DNA from 3 places in the Robertmurraya mesotrionivorans genome. Region 1 is predicted to be linked to each of the others. Evidence: riboswitches for the same ligand, from Rfam matches in the RefSeq annotation. Region 1 holds a riboswitch; each other region holds the start of a gene.
What was found. Region 1 has a riboswitch for lysine ahead of ACRX5O_RS17565 (transporter substrate-binding domain-containing protein). Riboswitches for the same ligand answer to the same signal wherever they lie in the genome.
Positions count from the first base shown of each region.

Region 1 (7,099 bases):
TTGCTTTTCGATCAAGTATGGAGAACTTTCCACCACGCTTAAGCTCTCTTCCTAGAAAAATATTTTCATAGACTTTCAGCTCTGGTATAACATTTAGTTCCTGATAAATAGTGGCGATTCCAAGTTCCATAGCATCAAGAGGGTTATGGAGCTGGACTTTTTTCCCTTCCCAGTAGATTTCTCCAGCATCCTTTTCATATGCACCGGTTAGGATTTTTATGAAAGTAGACTTTCCAGCACCATTCTCCCCTAGTAAAACATGAACCTCAGCCGCTTTGACATCCAAGTCAATCCCCTTTAACACATGGTTTGACCCAAAGCTTTTTTTAATTCCTTTCATTTCGAGAAGGCACCCTGCATGAGCTACCATGTACAGACCCCTTTCTTTTTATTCCCCTTGAGATTTAAGTAAGCGCTTACCTTAAGCCTGATTATATCCATAGTGTGTCAAAATATCAACAGTTTTTTGAATGTTTTGAAACATTATTTATAAATGTAACAATGTATTTACCAAAACTTAACCAACAGTTACTTTTGAAAGCTCCACCTTATTCCCTGAAAGATAAGATTCCTTAGCTGCATAAGCGATTTCTAATGCCTTTACCCCATCGTCAACAGTCACACGCGGAACCGCTTTCTCTAAGACCACTTTAAAGAATTCCTCTAATTCAAGCGTATAGGCATCTGTAAATCTAGTTGGAAAGTCAGGAAGGATGTCGTGCGTATTTCCTGCTTTCGTTAAAATTTGAATATCGTGCTGACGAAGGTTTCCTATAAAGATGGATCCTTCTGTCCCAATTACTTCCGCCCGAATGTCATAGCCATAATAAGCGTTCCGGCTTGCCTCCGCATCTCCTGCTGCACCCGAAACAAACTCTATATAGGTTAGGGCTTGGTCAACATCTTTGTATTTCTCCATAAACGGATATTTTAGCACCCTTCCGTGAGCGCTTACAGATTCCACCTCTGTATTCATTAAATACCTTGCAATATCAAAATCATGAATTGATACGTCAACAAACAATCCACCACTGTCTTTAATAAACGCTTCGTGCGGAGAAACTGGGTCACGCGAAATCCCACGGAAATATATCGGGTCTCCAATATCACCCGCCGCGATTCTTTTTTTGGCTGCATCATACGCTGGATCAAATCGACGCATAAAGCCAATTTGGCAAATCACTTGGTTTTGTTCAATAATTGATTTAATTTCAAAGGACTCTTTTAAGTCGATAGTAAGCGGCTTTTCAACAAAAATCGCCTTTCCCGTTTCTGAAGCTCTTTTTAATAAGTCAAAATGTGTACTAGTTGGAGAAGCAATGACCACCGCTTCAATGGTTTCATCCTGGAAGATTTCTTCAGGATTTGTCGTAAATTTTGGGACTTCTAACTCAGCTGCTACCCTTTGCGCCGATTCGAAGTTGACATCACATACAGATACTAGCTCTGCATTTCGGTTTTTAGCGACATTTACAGCATGCCAATACCCAAGTCTTCCGAGTCCAAATACTGCTGTACGAACCTTTTTAGCCATTATACATTTCCCCTTTAATCAATTTTTATCATCATAGAGTTATTTTGAAGCGATTGGTACGCCTTTTCTAGATAACGTGCCATTTCAAGCGAATGCTCTGCATTGTAATCAGGTTGTTTCGCCTGAAGAATGCAATCCTGAAAATGCTCGACCTGATTTAAATATTGATCGTCCTTCCATCTCTCAAAAAGAATGACATTTCCATCATGGTCTTTTACCGTGATTTTCCCAAATTGATCAACAGACACATCTGGGCGAAAAGCAGAGTCAACCGTGATCACTCCTTTTGGCCCGTAGATTTCATAACGATTAGTAAATGGAAGTTCCATTGAAGCTGTTACTTCTGCCGTTCTGTTTTGATCATCGATCATCACACATGTGGAGGTTGTATCAACGCCAAATTCCAAAGGAACTTTCCCACTCATTGATATTTTACTAGGCTTAAAACCAACGATTTGAGTGACTGCATGCAACCCATAACAACCCACGTCACGCATAGCTCCACCACCTAGTTCACTATTTAGGCGAATATCTCCGGTATCCTCTAGCATCCAGGAAAAGTGGGATTTCACATAACGGACGTCACCAATGATTCCAGACGAAAGTAATTCCTTTGCACGGGCATGTTGACGGTGGTATTGGTACATAAAGGCTTCCATGAAGATGACATCATTTTCTTCTGCTGCTTGTTTCATAGCCTGCATGTCATGCTCGGTAAGCGCAGCAGGTTTTTCAAGCAAGACATGCTTTCCATGCTGCATCGCTTTAATAGCCCATTCAGCATGAAGTGAGTTTGGTAGTGGAATATACACTGCATCAATGTTTTTGTCTTCTAACAATGTTTCGTATCGGCTGTATGTGACTGGAGCTTTGAATCGCTCCGCCTTTTCTTTGCTTTTCGAAGCAACCGCAAGTAATTCCGCCCTCTTTGATCGTCGTAGTGCTGGGACTAATTCATCATAGGCAATATTTGCTGCACTAAGAATTCCCCATTGGACATTCCTCATCTTCACTCCTCCTTTACAACTCATTTAATAGTTACAATAGTGGTTAAGCGCTTACTTTTTTTCATTCTATCTTAATAATTCAAAATATTCAACAATTATTGTTCGAGTTTTCTGAGTTATCGGTTATTCTCTTTTGACTCCTCACGCTATAGGTTTATCATCCGAACCTACTGATGAATAATGATTAGTAAACTCAAAGTAAGCACCATACAAAAGCCAATTGCCTATTATTACGGAATTCTGAATAAAAAGTTTGAAGAGCTTTATTTCGAAAAGTTATATGAAATGGGGTTTTGATGGAGTAGGCTTCTGGATTCCATGAGCACTTGAAAAAGGGCTAAACGGGAATCAGAGTATGGGTTTGGTTCCCGTGAACGCTTGAAAAAGAGCTGAACGGGCATCAAAGTATAGGTTTGGTTCCCTTGAGCACTTGAAAAAGAGCTAAACGGGAATCTAAGTAGGCGTTTGGTTCCCTTGAGCACTTGAAAAAGAGCTCAACGGGAATCTAAGTAGGGGTTTGGTTCCCTTGAGCACTTGAAAAAATGCTCGATGGGAATCTAAGTAGGCGTTTGGTTCCCTTGAGCACTTGAAAAAGAGCTCAACGGGAATCTAAGTAGGCGTTTGGTTCCCGTGAGCCCTTGAAAAAGAGCTCAACGGGAATCTAAGTAGACGTTTGGTTCCCTTGAGCTCTCGGAAATGAGTTGAACGGGCATCTAAGTATGGGTTTGGTTCCCGTGACCGCTTGAAAAAGAGTTGAACGGGAATCAAAGTATGGGTTACGTTCCTTGAGCACCTGGAAATGATGAAAAAAACCTCCAATTGCTCTCTAGTAGGTAACAATTGGAGGTCTAGTTCAACCTTAAACCGTATAATAATTGCGATTAATTTAACGTACGCTTCAGGAATTCTCTTGTGCGTTCTTGTGTTGGATTAGAGAAAATTTGCTCTGGAGTGCCTTCTTCTGCAATCACTCCTTGGTTCATGAAGACCACTCGATCAGATACTTCTTTGGCAAATTCCATTTCATGCGTAACGATCAACATCGTAAGACCTGATTCTGCGAGTTCCTTCATGACTTTCAGAACTTCTCCTACCATTTCTGGGTCAAGAGCAGACGTTGGTTCATCAAATAACATCACATCTGGATCCATGGAGAGGGCTCTAGCAATTGCCACACGTTGCTTTTGACCACCGGACAGTTGCTTTGGCTTTGCGTTAATATATTTATCCATTCCAACAACTTTCAAGTACTTCATCGCTACTTTTTCGGCTTCTTCCTTGGAGCGTTTTAATACTTTCACTTGTCCTACCACACAGTTCATAAGAACGTTGTGATTGTTAAAAAGGTTAAATTGTTGGAATACCATACCTAAATGCTGTCGGTAGGCCGCTACATCATGCTTGTCATCCAATATATTTTCACCATGATAGATAATTTTTCCGCCGCTTGGTTTTTCTAAAAGATTCACACAACGAAGAAGAGTTGATTTACCAGAACCTGAGGAACCGATAATGGTGACTACTTCTCCTTTATTCACGGAAAAATTAATGTCTTTTAATACTTCATGAGTTCCAAAGGATTTGTTTAAATGCTGTATATCGATAATCTTTTCCATAGTCTCTCCTCCTTCTCTCATTATTTTTGAGCTACTTCTACTTGTGCGTCGTTTCCAATAACCGTATAGCTGTCAGAGCCATCTAATTTCTTTTCAATATATAGCAAGATTCTTGTTACGATAAAAGTCATCACAAAATAAATTAGACATGCGACGAAGAAGGATTCAAAATATCTAAAGTTATTGCCTGAAATCGATTTGGTAACGAAAAATAATTCTGTCACGGAAATCACATTCAGAACGGACGTATCTTTAATATTAATAACAAATTGATTTCCTGTTGCAGGTAGAATATTTCGAATTACCTGTGGCAAAACCACATTCCACATCGTTTGTAGATGATTCATTCCGATCGCATGAGCGGCTTCAAACTGTCCTTTTTCAATCGAAACAATTCCACCACGAACAATCTCAGCCATATAGGCTCCTGTATTAATCGATACTACAAAAATAGCTGCCACAAACACATTCATATCTATACCAAATGCTAATGCGGATCCATAGAAAATAACCATTGCTTGTACAATCATCGGTGTTCCACGGAAAAACTCAATATATATAGAAAGGATTAGGTTAATCACTTTTAAAAGTATTTTTTTCGCACCACGTTCAGGTACGGGAATCGTTCGTATAACGCCTGCTAATAATCCTATCATTGCCCCAAAAATCGTTCCAATAAGAGCAATTAAAAGTGTTAAACCAGCACCACGAAGGAACATAGGCCAGTTTTCCGCGATGATTTTAATAACCCACTCAACACTCATCTTTTCTCCTCCTTACCGTATAAAACCGACTGTATGCATATATACAGCCGGTTTCTATATCTTATTTTGCTGCTGGTTGATTCTTAATAGCGGCATCCATGATGCTTGTTTGTTCTTCCTCTGAGATCCCTGCTAAAATTTCATTGATTTTTTCTGTTAAATCACTGTCTTTTTTCAAACCGACAGCGATCGCTGTATCATCTTCTGATGTTTCGAAACCATCTTCAAATTCAACCATCACATAGTTTTCATTTGCAGCTGATGCACTAACTCCTTCTGGACGTTCTGAAACGTATCCATCAATGATCCCTGATTCAAGAGCAACTCTCATTGCTGGGAAGTTGTCCATCGCCGTTTTCTTGTTTACACCTTCAATTTGATCAATTACATTGTAATGGAATGTATTTAACTGCGCTGTAATCTTCGCACCTTTGAAATCTTGGATAGAAGTAGCACCTTCATACTTGCTTCCTTTTTTCATAACCATAACTAGATTAGATTTATAGTAATTATCCGTAAAATCAATTGTTTCTTTACGCTCAGCTGTTGGTGACATTCCAGCTATAATGGCATCAATTTTACCTGATGTTAAAGCTGGTACTAGGCCATCCCACTCTGTTTTAACAATCACTAATTCTTTTCCTAATCCTTCAGCGACCTTCTTAGCGATTTCCACATCATATCCACCTGCATACTCTGCAGAACCATCAATTTTAACTCCACCGTTAGAATCGTCGTTCTGAGTCCAGTTAAAAGGAGCATAACCCGCTTCAAGACCAACCTTAAATGTTTTATCCTCTGATGATCCAGAATCAGAACCGTTACTTGTCCCGCATCCTGCTAATAGTAGAATAGATGAAACCAACAAAACTATGAATAATGATAACTTGTTTTTCATGAAGTCTCTCCCCCTGTTATTCTATGGTACTAAAACAACAAAAAACGACCTGAGATAAACTCAGGTCGCGTTATGCATAGTAGCCCAAAGTCCTCTCTTTTATCCCAAATGAGATAGCACAACTCAATAAACGGAACCGTTTATCGAGACAGTCCTGCAGCTCTTAACTACAGACCCAGCATGTAATACTGAGAATATTACAAACTTCGGCGACATTTCCTTCTCCTTAGCATCATTGCTTCTCAAACTCCACTAAAGACTGTTAAATATCGCGCCTCTACCCCACTGTTAAAAGTGAGGTCTTATTCAATTATCTTCTTATACTACAATACTATCTTTGAATTCGTCAACCGGGTTTTTATGGTAAAAATGTCCCACTAACGAATGCACCCTTTCAATCAAATAGCCCAAATCCTTTTTTTCGTTATCTTATAGGTTCCCATTTGAGTTTTGAAAACTGTTTTTCGGAGGCAGTTTGCTCGAGAAAAAAATTCAATCAAACGTTTGATTGAATTTTCCCGTTCTTATTTTCTACTTATTTTAGATGTTTACTGTTTTAACGTTACCTTTTTGTTCAATCACATAAACTAGTTCCTCGATAATATCGTTTAACTTCATCTGACTAGTATCTTTCCCTAATATAATCGTAGTTTTATAACACAATTTTTTCTCCTGTTCAGTCATTCATATCCCTCATCTCTAACATGGTCTTACACTCATTATTCCCTCTTTTTTTATTTATATTCATAGTTTCGAAGTTAAAATCATATAATCATTCACTTTTCTCTAATAAATAATAGAATAGTAAAGTGCTATTAATAATGCTTAAGTACGTTTCTTCACATAATTTGTTCCACTCTGGTAAATATTAAATATGTTGTTAATCAAAAAAGGAGGAAGACAAATTATGGACTCACAAAGGGCACAAGAAATATCGTCTTCATCGGTAATGACCAATGTAACTTATAACGGAAAGCAAATCTACATAGAACATGTGGATCAACAAAAAGGAATGGCCACTATTCATCCCCTAGATGAACCCAATAAAAAGCAAACTGTTTCTGTGACCAGTTTAATTGAACAATGAAATATTCAAACTGGTATAGGTATAGCCCATCATTTTTTTGATGGGCTATGTTTATTCTCTTAATTTACGCTTTTACCTGTATTTTAGAGCTTATCTGATTAGTAAGTTTAGCAATTATTATTGTAGTTAATCGGTAAAATAAATAACCTACAAAAACTCCTAAAACATTGAAGATTACCTCATCTATATCAGT
Region 1 is NZ_JBPCCH010000012.1:71,986-79,084, reverse strand. Features, by position in the region: gene ACRX5O_RS17590 (sugar ABC transporter ATP-binding protein) at 1-340, opposite strand, end outside; gene ACRX5O_RS17585 (Gfo/Idh/MocA family oxidoreductase) at 518-1,534, opposite strand; gene ACRX5O_RS17580 (Gfo/Idh/MocA family protein) at 1,549-2,541, opposite strand; gene ACRX5O_RS17575 (amino acid ABC transporter ATP-binding protein) at 3,423-4,157, opposite strand; gene ACRX5O_RS17570 (amino acid ABC transporter permease) at 4,178-4,921, opposite strand; gene ACRX5O_RS17565 (transporter substrate-binding domain-containing protein) at 4,983-5,819, opposite strand; lysine riboswitch at 5,926-6,107, opposite strand; gene ACRX5O_RS17560 (hypothetical protein) at 6,360-6,482, opposite strand; gene ACRX5O_RS17555 (small acid-soluble spore protein H) at 6,727-6,906, shown strand; gene ACRX5O_RS17550 (VanZ family protein) at 6,971-7,099, opposite strand, start outside.

Region 2 (7,099 bases), on a different contig from region 1:
AGCACGCTAAACAAGAAAAGCGGAAGCGCCCGTTTAGCAACGTATGGACTGGAGAGCTTCGACTGAGATAAAGGAATCCGAAAAGCGGAAGCACCTTGATCAGCTCCGACAGGCATAAGACGAAGAACGAAAGAGGTCCTGACCTCTGTAGGGCTTTGGCTTATGACCCGAGGAGCTAGGTGCTGGAGCTAGACAACACGGAGAGCGGAAGCGATTCGATGTTGACTTATCGTAGGGAGAAGATCGAAGTACACTAGTTGCTGGTCGCTGAAGCTGGACATATAAAAAGGGGTAAAGTGTCCTTCCCAGAAGGACACTTTACCCCTTTTTGTCCACGAGCGGTGACAGACACCCTCCGTGGACACTTTGGCCTCATTTGTCTTTTTGTGGTGTCTGTCACCGCAATAGGTGTTAGGCTGCTTTTTTGGCTTTTGTTTTTTTGCTGTGCGCTCTGGCAACTGGGCCGTAGAAGAAGATTCCACTTGCAAGAAGAGCCATACCGAACATAAATGTTTTGATGTCTGCTGTACCCGCATAGATTACCCATACCGAATACAAAGTAGCTAGTAAAGCAATGACACCGTCAATCACTTTTGATCTTGCTTGTCCTTCATACGTTTCACCTGTAATCACTAGCTTTAACTGGAATACAGCTGCAATGAAGTAAGGAACCAGGTAAGATAAGGTTGCAATATAAATAACAAAGTCAAAGGCCGCAGAGATTGAATTTGAAATGGTTGAGAAGATAAATAACTGTCCTAATGAGTTTGTTATTATCATTGATAACACCGGAATACTCTTCTCGTTTTCCTTTAAGAATGCAGGTAAAAACAGACCTTGCTTGGCTGCTTGGTACGGAACCTCTGCACTTAGCATCACCCAACCAATGGTGGATCCAAATAAGCTGATTAATCCAATACCTGCTAACACTTTTCCAGAAACAGGTCCAAGCACGGAGACAATCGCATCAATTAATGGCTTGTCTGACGCAATTAACGCCTCTTGGCTTAATAAGCCCATAACTAATGTACTTACTCCAATATAAATGGCTAACGCAATGAACAACCCTAGAATCGTTGCACGCTTGACGTCAATTTGCTTTTTCGCACGTCCCGCAAAAACAACCGCGGATTCTACACCGATAAACGCCCATAAAGTAGCAACCGCCGCATTGCTAATCTGACCCATTAGCCCAACCGAAGCACCATTCTCATCGAAACGTGGCTCAACCATAGGAAGCATATTGGAAGCCTCAAATGCAAACAAGGCAACAATAATGAAGATGAAGAAACCTGCCACTTTTGAAGCTGTTGCAATGAAGTTTAATTTCCCTGCATTTTCTAACCCACGTAAAATAATGAAGTGTGTTCCCCATAATAAAATCGAACAAACCGCAAAAGTTAATGCATTTCCGACCTTTAAAGTAAAGGAACCAACTGTAAATAACTCAGCCTGACTCGTTAGTATTGGAAAGAACGTTGATAAATAACTAGCGAATGTTGTAATGATGGCAATATTTCCTGCTAAGTTACCAATCCAATAACCCCAAGTAGCCATGAAGCCGGAAAGAACCGAGCCTCTAGAATTTGGCTTAAAAAGCTCTTTCGCATAAATTTGTGGTCCACCATTTAAATTCGGCTTTCTCATTCCTAAATTCCCGAACACAAGCGCTGTTACAAGCACTCCTGCTCCTGTAAATAACCAAGCGAGAATAACTCCCGCTGGACTTGCAGCTTCTGACAGTGAACGTGGTAACATAAAGATACCCGAACCTACCATATTTCCAACTACTAATGCAGTTAGTATCCATAAACCTAACTTAGTTTGTTTCCCCATAATAATATTCCTTTCTATTATTATTCTTTAACTCTCAAAAATAGAGGTCCCTAAAAGACATAAAAAAACACACCAAAACGTGAGTACAGTGTGTTTTACAGTAACCGCATCAGGCAAATGGATAGTTCAACATAGCTTTTTGCTATGACAGTCCTACACCTATTCGATGTAGTCCCAGCTACTATAGTCAGAGAATTATAGTGCTTCGGCGAAAATTCCTTTCAACTGAAATCATTGAGCTTCTCTGGCTCTCATCCAACCTACTAATATTTTTCGCAACCTCTACCTCATCTTGAGCTGATGAGGATCATATTTAATTTAAATGCTTTACTAGAATAATTCATGAACGTTTTTATGTCAATGGCATTAATTGCTATTGTACCTCTCGAACATCAGAAAATGGATAAAATACAAACTCACTAACTCCAACAATCTTTTCCTTCTTAATAAAACCAAGACCGTTTCTTGAGTCCATACTGCGAAGTCGATTGTCACCCAATACAAAATAATGCCCTTCCGGAACGAGAGTAGGTCCATAATCCCCCGTTAACACACTACCTTGTTCATGAGCTTGCTCACGATTACTTTCTAAATACTCTTCACTGTGAACCACACCATTGATTAGTAACTGATCCTCCCTTATTTCGATCATATCTCCAGGTAAGCCAATAATTCTTTTTACGTAATTTTCGCCTTCTCCTTTAATAATCACAATGTCCTCACGTTCAATTTTGTCTGTATTTACTTTGTTAACAAATATTTTCTCTTGATCGTGAAGCGTGGGTTCCATCGAGGCACCATCCACAATATAAGGAGCAAAGACAAATGTACGAACGACGACTACGATAGCAAAAGCAATAAACACCGATTTACCCCAGCTAATTATTTCTTGGCTCTTCTTAGTTTCTCCCATCCTATTCTGCTCCTCTTTTCTTTAATAACTTGTTTACATTTTATCATAATCACTGAGTACCCTCGGTTAGCAAAGCTCACTTTCAGCCCATAAATCGTATGACAAAATTCTCCAAAAATATAGAAATAGCCAAAAAAAAGGCAGCACTAGTGCTGACCCCTACCTATCCCTATTGTTGACTCTTCAATTTTCTGTACTGATACATTTTCCACTGATAATGAATAAAGCAACCGATACAAAAACCTAATAGGGCAACGGTCGCAGCAATCGCGACTAGTATCGTAAATATATACCCTACCACTGGCAGATTGAAGGCAAACCCAATAAAACCTACCCCTAAGCATAGTATGGCAATTTTTTGATTAAACTGCTGCTGCTCCCAATCTTCTTGCAGATACTTTGATGGTTCCTTTTTTAAAAACCGCTTCGCTACCTCCATGATTGGATTACTACGAAAAATAACTCCACATACACCTGAAAGTAGAGGAATTAATAAAATCCATTCCATATTTGTAACCCATGTTAGGATAACCGAGAGTACAATGATCGACTGATTGACTTGCACTAGTGGCTTTGGAATCGTACGAACTTCAGATGGCATCTATATCACACCTTATCTATAGGATTAGTTAGTAATTTATTTTACCTAATATCCAAGCATATGTATACAAATTAGCATGACACTAATAGAACGAAAAAATGACAAAAAAAACGATTGCCTCATAGCAATCGCTTCTTTTTATACACCCTTTTGTTGCTGTTGTTCCTTTAAGATATCACGAATTTCTGAAAGTAATTTTTCCTCTGTTGTTGGTGCCTTTACTTCCGATTTTACTTCTTGCTTCTTTCTAAACTTCTGTAATAATCTTATAAATAGGAAAATGGAAAATGCAATAATAAAGAAATCAACCACATTTTGTATGAATTGACCATATTTAATCGTTGCATCATCATATGTATATTCTAGCTTTGTAAAATCAAATCCCCCTAATAAGAGTCCTACAATCGGCATAAGGATATTGTCTACAAGTGAACTAACAATTTTACTAAACGCCCCACCAATTACCACCCCAACAGCCAGGTCAATCACATTTCCTTTTAAAGCAAACTTCTTAAATTCCTGCCACATTTTATGTCCTCCTATCCAAATGTATACATACAGACTAGTATATCTTGAAATAGGGAACGTATGTAAAAATATGCTCATGAAAAGCAATGTGTCTACATTTTTTCGAATTTTTTAAGGATTTCCCAGTAATTTCTTTTAAAATTTTTCTTGAAACATGACATTTGTCATGTCCTACTCTATACATTTATGCCTTTTCATGACCTACTCATAAACACTACAATTACAGTAGATAAATTTAAAACCTTGTAGGAGGCTTTTATGAGCAAGCAAAAAACGGCTGAATTAAGAAAAAGCGTAGTCCCTTTTGAAAAGTCAGATATGAGTAAAAGTATAAAACAAATGATTAACACATTTGTCCCATTCTTCGGTTTATGGTATTTAGCGTACGCGAGTCTTTCAATTTCTTACTGGCTAACGTTGCCACTAGCTATTGTTGCTTCTGGATTTGTGATTCGAATCTTTATCATTTTCCATGATTGCTGCCACCAATCGTTCTTTAAAAATCGTAAAGCAAATGCGATTATTGGTAACATCAGTGGGATTATAACGATGTTTCCTTACGAACAGTGGAAGCGAAGCCACAATATTCACCACGCAACAAGCGGAAACTTAGATAAGCGTGGCATTGGTGACATTTGGGTGATGACGGTTGAAGAATATTTAGCTGCTACACCAACTCAACGCCTTAAATACAGAATGTACCGTAACCCGTTTGTTATGTTCGTTCTAGGACCGATATTCTTGTTCCTTGTTACCAATCGTATCAATGTGAAAGATGCAAAACGTAAAGAGCGTCTCAACACTTATTTCAACAATATTGCGATCGTTGTGTTGTATGCGTTTATGATTTGGTTAGTTGGCTGGAAAGCATTCCTTCTTGTCCAGGCGCCAATTCTATTTGTTGCTGGTGCATTAGGAATTTGGTTATTTTACGTACAACATCAATATGAAGACAGCTATTTTGAACATGAAGAAGAGTGGAACTATGTGAAGGCAGCTGTTGAAGGAAGTTCTTATTACAAGCTTCCGAAGATCTTACAATGGGTGACTGGAAACATCGGCTTTCACCATGTGCATCATCTAGCACCTAAGGTTCCTAACTATAATCTTGAAAAAGCACATGAATCTACACCACCATTACAAAAAGCAACAACCGTTACTCTAGGTACGAGCCTTGAGTCCATCCACTTTAAATTATTTGATGATGTAAATAAGCGATTTGTAAAATTCAAAGACATTCAACATCTTCTCGAAGAAGGAAAAGCTAGCCTGCAATTAAGCGGGAAGCACCCTACAGCTGACGAGAAATAAAGAAGAAGGCTCACCTCGACAGGTGAGCCTTTTGGTTAGATTTCTTTTACATATCTTTCATCTGGAATCTTGTTTAGCATAACATACAAGCACGTATTGCCCTCACCATTCACGAAAGACATTTCCTCTTCCCCAGTAAAATGAATCACATCATGTTTGGATACAGCCAAGCTTTCTCCATCCACATGAAAGGTTCCTTCTCCCTCTACCACCTGAATAAACACATTTGTCCCAGGATGTTTATGAGCAGGGAGTGCTTGATTTTTTGAAAAGTTTAATACAAATACTGTACTCTCCCCTTCTTTAAAAATCACACGTTTCGTAAATTTCTCTTCATTATATTCGATAAAATTAGATAAGCTTTGTCGTTGCATCATTATCAGGTCCTTTCCTTCTGTATGAATCAATCATATCTTGTTACGTTCTATGTTGATGTGATTTGAATCAATCTTTTCGAGAAAACGGTAGAGGAAAATAGAGGGATTTTGTCGAATGCTTAGATCATGCTAATAGAAAGGAAGATGCCGATTGATTGTAAAAGAATTAACTGTTCCATTAAAGCTTCAAGCCGTACAGTGTTTAGAAAAAAGAATGTTTTCTACTCATCATAAGTATCCACAAATACTAGCTGACTTAACCAAACGAAAAGCCGGCTATTATGGTGAACGATCTCTCTGTTATTATTTTCATCAACTTCCCTTAACCTCTTTCCTCTTTCATAACCTTCGCCTCGAACAACATGAATCTATATTTGAGATGGATGTTCTCATCCTTTTTCCTACCTTTGCATTAATTATTGAAACCAAGAACATTATCGGAGAAATTCATTTTGACTCTCAATTCGGTCAACTCATTCGTACATGGAATGACAAAAAGGAAGCTTTCCCAGATCCAATAGCCAAGCACGTAGGCACCAGTCTTTTTTGGCAGATTGCCTTTTTCAACAACTAGGTTATAGCATGCCAGTAGAATACCTAATTGTAGTTAGTAATTCATCTACTATTATTAGTACAGATCCCGGAAAAGCTTATCTATTTAAGCAAGTCATTCACGCAAATAAGCTCCCTCTACGATTAAAGGAGCTTCAGTCAAAATATAAAACGGAGATGATGGAAACCTTACAACTTAAAAAATTAAGTAGAAAACTATTAAAGGACCATAAAGAAGCTGAATATGATGTATTAAAGAAATTCCAAATTCAAGAAAATGAACTGGTAAAGGGAGTTCAATGTCCGAGCTGTCAATTGTTTCATATGCAACGTAAAAAAGGTCGCTGGACATGCATGAACTGTGGCCATTCAGATCGCCTGGCACATCTTGAGGCGTTGCAAGATTATTCGTTACTAATTTCCCCTACGATAACAAATGCAAAATGTCGTGATTTCCTTCAAATTGACTCCCCTTTTGTCGCCAGCCACCTCTTAAAATCACTACATTTATCTGAAAGTGGAACCCTCAAAGGCAAAAAATATCATTTTTCGAAAAAAATGAAGCTCTTCTCTGAGAAAAAGTGAAAATATTTGTGATCCTGAGAATTTATTTGCGATTCTCAGGATTTGTTTGCGATCCTGAAATTTTATTTGCGATTCTCGGAATTTATTTGCGATCCTGAAATTTTATTTGCGATTCCCGGAATTTATTTGCGATCCTAAATTTTACTTGCGATTCCCGGAATTTATTTGCGATCCTGAAATTTCACTTGCGATTCCCGGAATTTACTTGCGATCCTGAAATTTTATTTGCGATTCCCAGAACTTATTTGCGATGTTCAAACTTATCAATCCCCAATCGCACCCTCCACCGAATAGCGGCTCACATCCAGCACGGTATCTTCTCCAAGAGCGAGCTTTGCGAGCTCTGCACCCAAAAACGGGCCGCTCGTCAGGCCAGAGGCTCCAAGTCCATTCGCG
Region 2 is NZ_JBPCCH010000031.1:23,597-30,695, forward strand. Features, by position in the region: gene ACRX5O_RS23810 (amino acid ABC transporter ATP-binding protein) at 1-10, shown strand, start outside; gene ACRX5O_RS23815 (amino acid permease) at 412-1,836, opposite strand; lysine riboswitch at 1,951-2,129, opposite strand; gene lepB (signal peptidase I) at 2,210-2,749, opposite strand; gene ACRX5O_RS23825 (DUF4395 domain-containing protein) at 2,919-3,350, opposite strand; gene mscL (large conductance mechanosensitive channel protein MscL) at 3,489-3,878, opposite strand; gene desA (Delta(5) desaturase DesA) at 4,137-5,189, shown strand; gene ACRX5O_RS23840 (cupin domain-containing protein) at 5,225-5,566, opposite strand; gene ACRX5O_RS23845 (nuclease-related domain-containing protein) at 5,718-6,140, shown strand; gene ACRX5O_RS23850 (hypothetical protein) at 6,149-6,703, shown strand; gene ACRX5O_RS23855 (NAD(P)/FAD-dependent oxidoreductase) at 6,967-7,099, opposite strand, start outside.
Region 2: another riboswitch for lysine. It lies ahead of ACRX5O_RS23815 (amino acid permease); the one in region 1 lies ahead of ACRX5O_RS17565 (transporter substrate-binding domain-containing protein).

Region 3 (7,099 bases), on a different contig from region 1:
AACCTATTAAATTAAATGAATGCAATAATAGCGCGCACACCAACTATGGATAGGGCGATAAAAACCCCTAATGTAACATAAGTAGAAATAAGTTGAGAACGTGGTGTAACAGTAATTCCCCAACTTACAAAGAAAGACCATAGTCCATTTGCAAAGTGGAAGGTGGTTGAAATTACACCGATGATATAGAACCAGAGCATAAATGGATTCGAAAGAATGCTTTCCATCATATTGAAGTTAACCTCTGCACCAAATGCTGCTGCAATTCTTGTTTCCCACACATGCCATGTTACGAATACTAGTGTTACTACTCCGGATATACGCTGAAGCATGAACATCCAATTGCGGAAAAACCCATAATTACTCGTATTATTTTTTGCTGTAAACGCAATATAAAGCCCGTAAATTGCATGGAATAATAAAGGTAAAAAAATCACGAACGTTTCTAATACATATCGAAACGGCAAACTCTCCATAAAATGAGACGCTTTGTTAAATGATTCTTCCCCCCCAGTTGCAAAATGATTGACTACAAGGTGCTGCACAAGAAATAGACCAACTGGAATGACTCCAAGCAGCGAGTGTAATCTTCGATAAAAAAACTCTCGGTTTCCTGCCATGAACTTTACCCCCCTTAAAAATTAAACGGAATCACTAAAATAATATCCGTTTTTTTTACAATAATTTTTACAATTATGTGACATGTTCATTTTACTCCCAACATGAAAGAGCGTCAAGAAAACGGATACATAAAATGCTCTATATATACAAAATATTTTTAATATATTGATATTACTCTTGATGCTTATGTATAAACATTTTACTGCGCTTTCTTTTATATTGATATAACAATTAATGTAAAAATTTTTTAAATCAGTTTTTTTTGTTTTCATGCGTATTTCCCCGGAAAATGTATATAATAGAATAATAGAAAGTGGGGGACATGTTTTGAGTGAATTGAAATTAGAACAACCTATTTCGGCCACAGATCCTGCACTTGTTCCAGCCTTTGGATATGAATTACTAAGAGAAGTGCTTCTTCCAGACATTCTTGGAAGAGAAACAGCTTCTATTTTATACTGGGCAGGTAAGGCTTTAGCCAGAAAGTACCCTTTGCAGTCGGTCGAAGATATTATTACTTTTTTCCAACAGGCAGGTTGGGGCACACTACAAATTAAATCTGAAAAAAAGAATGAGCTTGAGTTTGAATTATCGAGTGATTTAATCAAAGATCGCTTTAAAGAGTATCCAGACTGTCACTTCCAATTGGAAGCAGGATTCTTGGCTCAACAAATGGAAGAACAAAAACAAGTAATTACTGAAACGTATGAACACCCGAAGAAAAAGCTCGCTAAGGTTTCCTTCACTGTACGTTGGGATAGAAAGGATTCTATTGAATAGTACGTAAAAAGCTTTCATATTTTTTATGAAAGCTTTTTAGTTTTATCTTTTTTCTTCAAGTCATTGTTTTATGCCTTAACAGATTTTCCAGACAACTCAAATGCTTCGTGAAGCGCTTCAACTGCTTTCAGCATTTGTGCTTCCTCTATTACTGTAGAAACCTTAATTTCAGAGGTACTCACCATCTTTACCTGAATCCCCCCTGCGGCTAGCACTTCAAACATTTCTGCTGCAACCCCAGGATTAGAAATCATCCCTGAACCTACAATCGACACTTTTGCAAGGTTTGGCTCTGCTTCAATACCTTCATATTTCAAGGAATCTTTATTAGCCTGTAGAACAGCCATGGTTTCTTCCAAATCTGTGCTTTTAATAGAAAAAGATAAATTTGTCGTTGATTCATTCGTCATACTTTGAATAATAATATCAACGTTCAAATGATTTTTTGCTAAGATGGTGAAAATCGTGGACAGATTCGTCAATCCATTTGGTAGGCCTAAAACACTCACTCTCGTAATTTCATCTTCAAAGGCAACCCCACGTACAACTAAGCTTTGTTCCATTGATACTTCCTCCTCAATTATCGTTCCATTTTCTCGCTCCATACTTGACCGTACTTCAAGTGGGACTGCGTAATTTTTTGCATATTCAACGGCCCTTGGATGCAACACTCCCGCACCTAAGTTAGCTAACTCTAACATTTCATCGTAAGAAACAGCCTTAAGCTTTCTTGCCTCTTTCACATAACGTGGATCTGTTGTAAATACACCTGTTACATCGGTATAAATATCACATTTATCAGCTTTCAGTGCGGCTGCTAATGCCACTGCTGTTGTATCGGATCCACCTCTACCAAGAGTTGACACCGCTCCATCAATCGCAATTCCTTGAAAGCCGGCTACGACAACTATTTTCCCTTTATGTATCTCAGTTTGGATTTTAGTTGTATTAATGTGTAGAATCCTGGCATTTCCATGAACTGCCTCCGTTTCAATTCCTGCTTGCCAACCAGTGAAGGATATTGCTTCATAGCCTTTTTCTATTAACACCATCGATAATAATGCGATGGTCACTTGCTCACCTGTCGTAAGAAGCATATCCATTTCACGTTTATTTGGACGACTTGAGATTTGATTTGCTAGACCCACTAATTCGTCTGTTGTTTTCCCCATCGCAGACACAACGACCACTACGTCGTTCCCACGCATCTTTTCTTCAATTACTCGATCGGCCACATGCTTAATACGATCTACATTTCCTACCGAAGTACCACCAAACTTTTGGACAACTAATCCCATATTTCCCCCTACTTTCTTTTCATCTCTTTCATGGGCTATTTTTGAAAATACAAAAAAGCCATGAGAGATATCTCATGGCTGCGTGAATGAACGTACATAAATACGGACTTATACACAGTGAGATAGCTCTCCAAGACATACAGTCTTGACAATCCAGTATTTATTCAACACAGGACCAGCAGATATGGCAATTCAGAGACCTATCCACTTCGGCGAACATCCCCTTTCTCAGCTTCTCATTGAATCTCAGCATTCTCAAAGCTGGTACTATTGGTGCTCGCACCTCTACCTTCACTTAACAATTAAGTGATTAATATAAAATTTTCCTAATTATAGCACAGCCTTCTGGTGACGACAATGCTATTCTTGTAATTTTCTCATTAACAGATCTACTGTATTTTGTGGAAGTCCAATAGATAAAAAGTCCTCTTTGTTTGCTTCCTTCATTTTTTTTACCGACCCAAAGGCTTTTAATAATTGTTTCTTCCTTTTCTCACCGATTCCCGGAACGTCATCCAAAATCGACTGAAACACGGTTTTTCCTCGAAGTTGCCTGTGAAACGTGATGGCAAATCGATGTACTTCGTCTTGAATTCTTTGAAGCAAATAAAATTCCTGGCTATTCCGTTCAAGCGGAACGACCGCTAATGGCTTCCCATACAATAGCTGTGAGGTTCTATGTTTATCATCTTTCACTAGTCCAGTTATCGGAATGTCTAGACCAAGTTCATTTTCCAAAATATCTCTTACCGCTTCTACATGGCCCTTTCCACCGTCTATCATAATCAGATCTGGAAGTGGAAGATTTTCTTTAAGCACACGAGAATATCGTCGTCTTGTGACTTCCCTCATCGATTCATAATCATCAGGACCCTTAACAGACTTAATCTTGTATTTCCGATACTCTCTTTTTGCTGGCTTTCCGTCAATAAATACAACCATTGCCGATACTGGGTCTGTTCCTTGGATATTTGAATTATCAAATGCTTCAATTCGGTGTGGGGTATAGATTCCCAGCTGCTCTCCTAGTTGCTCGACTGCTTTTATCGTTCTCTCTTCATCTCGCTCCACGAGTGAGAATTTTTCTTTTAAAGCAATGCTTGCATTTTTTGTAGCTAACTCTACTAGGTCCTTTTTCTGTCCACGTTTAGGCTGCAAAACCTTTGTTTGTAGGAGTTGTTCCGCCAATTCTAGGTCTACTTCATCACGTAACAAAATCTCTTTTGGTTTAAAATGACTGGATTGATCGTAAAATTGACCTAAGAACGTTAAAAACTCTTCTTCCGCTTCTCCGTAAATAGGCAACATGGAAATGTCTCTCTCAATGAGCTTGCCTTGGCGAACAAAAAATACTTGAACACACATCCACCCTTTATCAACCGAATAGCCGAACACATCTCGGTCAGTAAAATCTGTTGTTGTCATTTTTTGTTTTTCCATCGTTGCTTCTATATGGGCTATTTTATCACGGAAATCCTTTGCTCTTTCGAAATCAAGCTCTTCTGCAGCAGCTTGCATCTTAAGTGTAAGGTCTTTTTTAATGTCCTTGTAACCACCATTTAAAAACTTTGTAATTTCTTCTACAAGTTCTTTGTAGGTCGATTCTTTTACTTCCTTCACACAAGGAGCCAGACATTGGCCAAGATGATAATATAAGCATACTCTATCAGGCAATGTTGAGCATTTTCTTAAAGGATAAATTCGATCCAAAAGCTTTTTGGTTTCGTTCGCAGCAGACACATTCGGGTACGGACCAAAATATTTCCCTTTGTCCTTTTTCACCTTACGGGTTGTAATCAGGCGTGGATGCCTTTCTGCAGTTAACTTAATAAAAGGATACGTTTTATCGTCCTTTAACATCACATTGTACTTAGGATCATGTTTCTTTATTAAATTTAACTCTAAAATTAGTGCTTCAATATTGGACGATGTAACGATATATTCGAAATCCTCTATTTCAGAAACAAGCCTTTGCGTTTTTCCATCGTGAGACCCAGTAAAGTACGACCTGACACGATTTTTTAATACTTTCGCTTTACCAACATATATAATTGTCCCTTGCCGATCCTTCATCAAATAACATCCAGGTTGATCAGTTAATAAGGCAAGTTTATTTTTTATCATCTCATTCAAAAGGTACACCTCCAACTACAAAACACTCTGATTGTATTATAAAGTTTTTTTGAGGGGATATATAGTAGGAGCCAACTGGAAAAGAAAAAACCACTCAGAAACGAGTGGTTTACGCATTTTATAGATGAGAGTTTAAGCGCTCTTCTAAAGCTTCTTTCGGTTGGAAGCCGACAACTTTATCAATTACTTCTCCATCTTTCATGATAAGAAGTGTTGGAATGCTCATAACTCCAAACTTTGCTGCAGTTTCTTGGTTTTCGTCAACATCGATTTTAACGATTTTAACTTTGTCTCCCATTTCTGAATCAAGCTCTTGAAGAACTGGAGCAATCATCTTACATGGACCACACCATGGAGCCCAAAAATCTGCAAGTACTAGGCCTGTACCAGTTTCTGTTGAAAAGTTTTGATCTGTAGCATTTGAAATAGCCATTTTCATGCCTCCTTAAGTATTGCTTCGAGAATTATGTCTCGATTGCTTTTAGTAGTAAAATACTAACGTCAGTATATCACCGTTTTTCAGTCGATGCTAATAATATGTCTCGCTGTTGTTTTCTTATGTAATTTGCCCATTTTATGAAACGATATTCTCTCGTTGAGACAGCATGAAAACGGAAAGAGCGGTTCTTTTAAACCGCTCTTTGCCCGTTACGCATTGATTTTCAATTTTTTAAATTCCTCTGTTAATAGTGGAACCACTTCAAACAAATCTCCGACAATTCCATAGTCAGCCACTTTAAAAATATTTGCTTCTGGGTCTTTATTTATAGCCACAATGACCTTTGAGTTAGACATTCCAGCTAAATGCTGAATAGCTCCAGAAATTCCACAAGCAATATAAAGGTCCGGTGTCACAACTTTTCCTGTTTGACCTATTTGTAAGGAATAATCACAGTACTCCGCATCACATGCACCCCTTGAAGCTCCTACTGCTCCTCCAAGTACGGTAGCAAGTTCTTTTAAAGGCTCAAAGCCTTCTTCACTCTTCACACCACGCCCACCGGCAATAACAACCTTTGCTTCAGATAGGTCTACACCCTCACTAGCTTTTCGTACAACCTCTTTAATAATTGTACGTAGATCTTTTATGTCGACAGTTAAAGAATTGACTTCCCCTGAAAGTGATTCATCCTTTTGAAGTGCAGGAATGTTATTCGGTCGGATTGTCGCAAAAATAATTCCATCCGTCACTATCTTCTTTTCAAAAGCTTTACCAGAATAGATTGGTCTAGTAAATACAACATTTCCACCAGCTACTTCAATAGCTGTTGCATCGGAGATTAATCCAGAATTCAATTTCCCGGCAATTCTGGGAGAAAGATCCTTCCCTAGTGCCGTGTGTCCAAACACAAGTCCCTCTGGCTTTTCTTCTTCAATCACAGCCAATAATGCCTGTGAATAACCATCAGATGTATATTGAGCAAGCTCGGCATGTTCAATCACCACCACACGGCTAGCTCCATGCTGTATTAATTCCTGTCCTAAAGCGCTTACATTTTCACCAACTAAAACACCAACTACTTCTCCACCTTCAGCAATTGTCTTCCCCGCAGACAATGCTTCAAAAGACACATTACGTAATGCTCCGTCTCTAACTTCCCCTAAAACTAACACTTTTCTAGCCATCAAGTTCCCCTCCTGCAAAATTTATTTCCGCTCGTATGAAAAGAATGATTACACTACCTTTGCTTCTGTATGAAGAAGTGTTACAAGCTCTTTTACTTGATCGTTCAAGTCACCTGCTAACACCTTACCAGCTTCTTTTTTAGGTGGTAGGTAAATTTCAATTGTCCTCGTCTTAGCCTCAACATCGTCTTCCTCTAGGTCAAGATCGTCTAATTCTAACTGTTCTAACGGTTTTTTCTTTGCCTTCATGATTCCAGGTAAAGAAGGATATCTTGGTTCATTTAATCCTTGTTGTGCCGTTACTAGTAGTGGCAGACAGGTCTCAATGACTTCTGAATCACCTTCAACATCGCGAACAACCGTTGCTTTTGTCCCCTGTATCTCTAGCTTAGTAATGGTCGTTACATAAGGGATTTCAAGTAATTCTGCTACACGCGGGCCGACCTGACCTGAACCACCATCAATAGCTACATTTCCAGCGATAATTAAATCAACTTCTTGATCTTTTAAGTATTGGGCAATGATTTTGGCTGTTGTATACTGGTCAGAAGCTTCAACATCATCTTCAATATTTACTAGTACCGCTTTATCTGCTCCCATTGCTAAAGCTGTGCGAAGCTGTTTCTCAGATTCTTCACTAC
Region 3 is NZ_JBPCCH010000001.1:202,445-209,543, reverse strand. Features, by position in the region: gene ACRX5O_RS01035 (succinate dehydrogenase cytochrome b558 subunit) at 12-620, opposite strand; gene ACRX5O_RS01030 (YslB family protein) at 949-1,401, shown strand; gene ACRX5O_RS01025 (aspartate kinase) at 1,470-2,699, opposite strand; lysine riboswitch at 2,815-2,995, opposite strand; gene uvrC (excinuclease ABC subunit UvrC) at 3,060-4,832, opposite strand; gene trxA (thioredoxin) at 4,951-5,265, opposite strand; gene ACRX5O_RS01010 (electron transfer flavoprotein subunit alpha/FixB family protein) at 5,481-6,458, opposite strand; gene ACRX5O_RS01005 (electron transfer flavoprotein subunit beta/FixA family protein) at 6,507-7,099, opposite strand, start outside.
Region 3: another riboswitch for lysine. It lies ahead of ACRX5O_RS01025 (aspartate kinase); the one in region 1 lies ahead of ACRX5O_RS17565 (transporter substrate-binding domain-containing protein).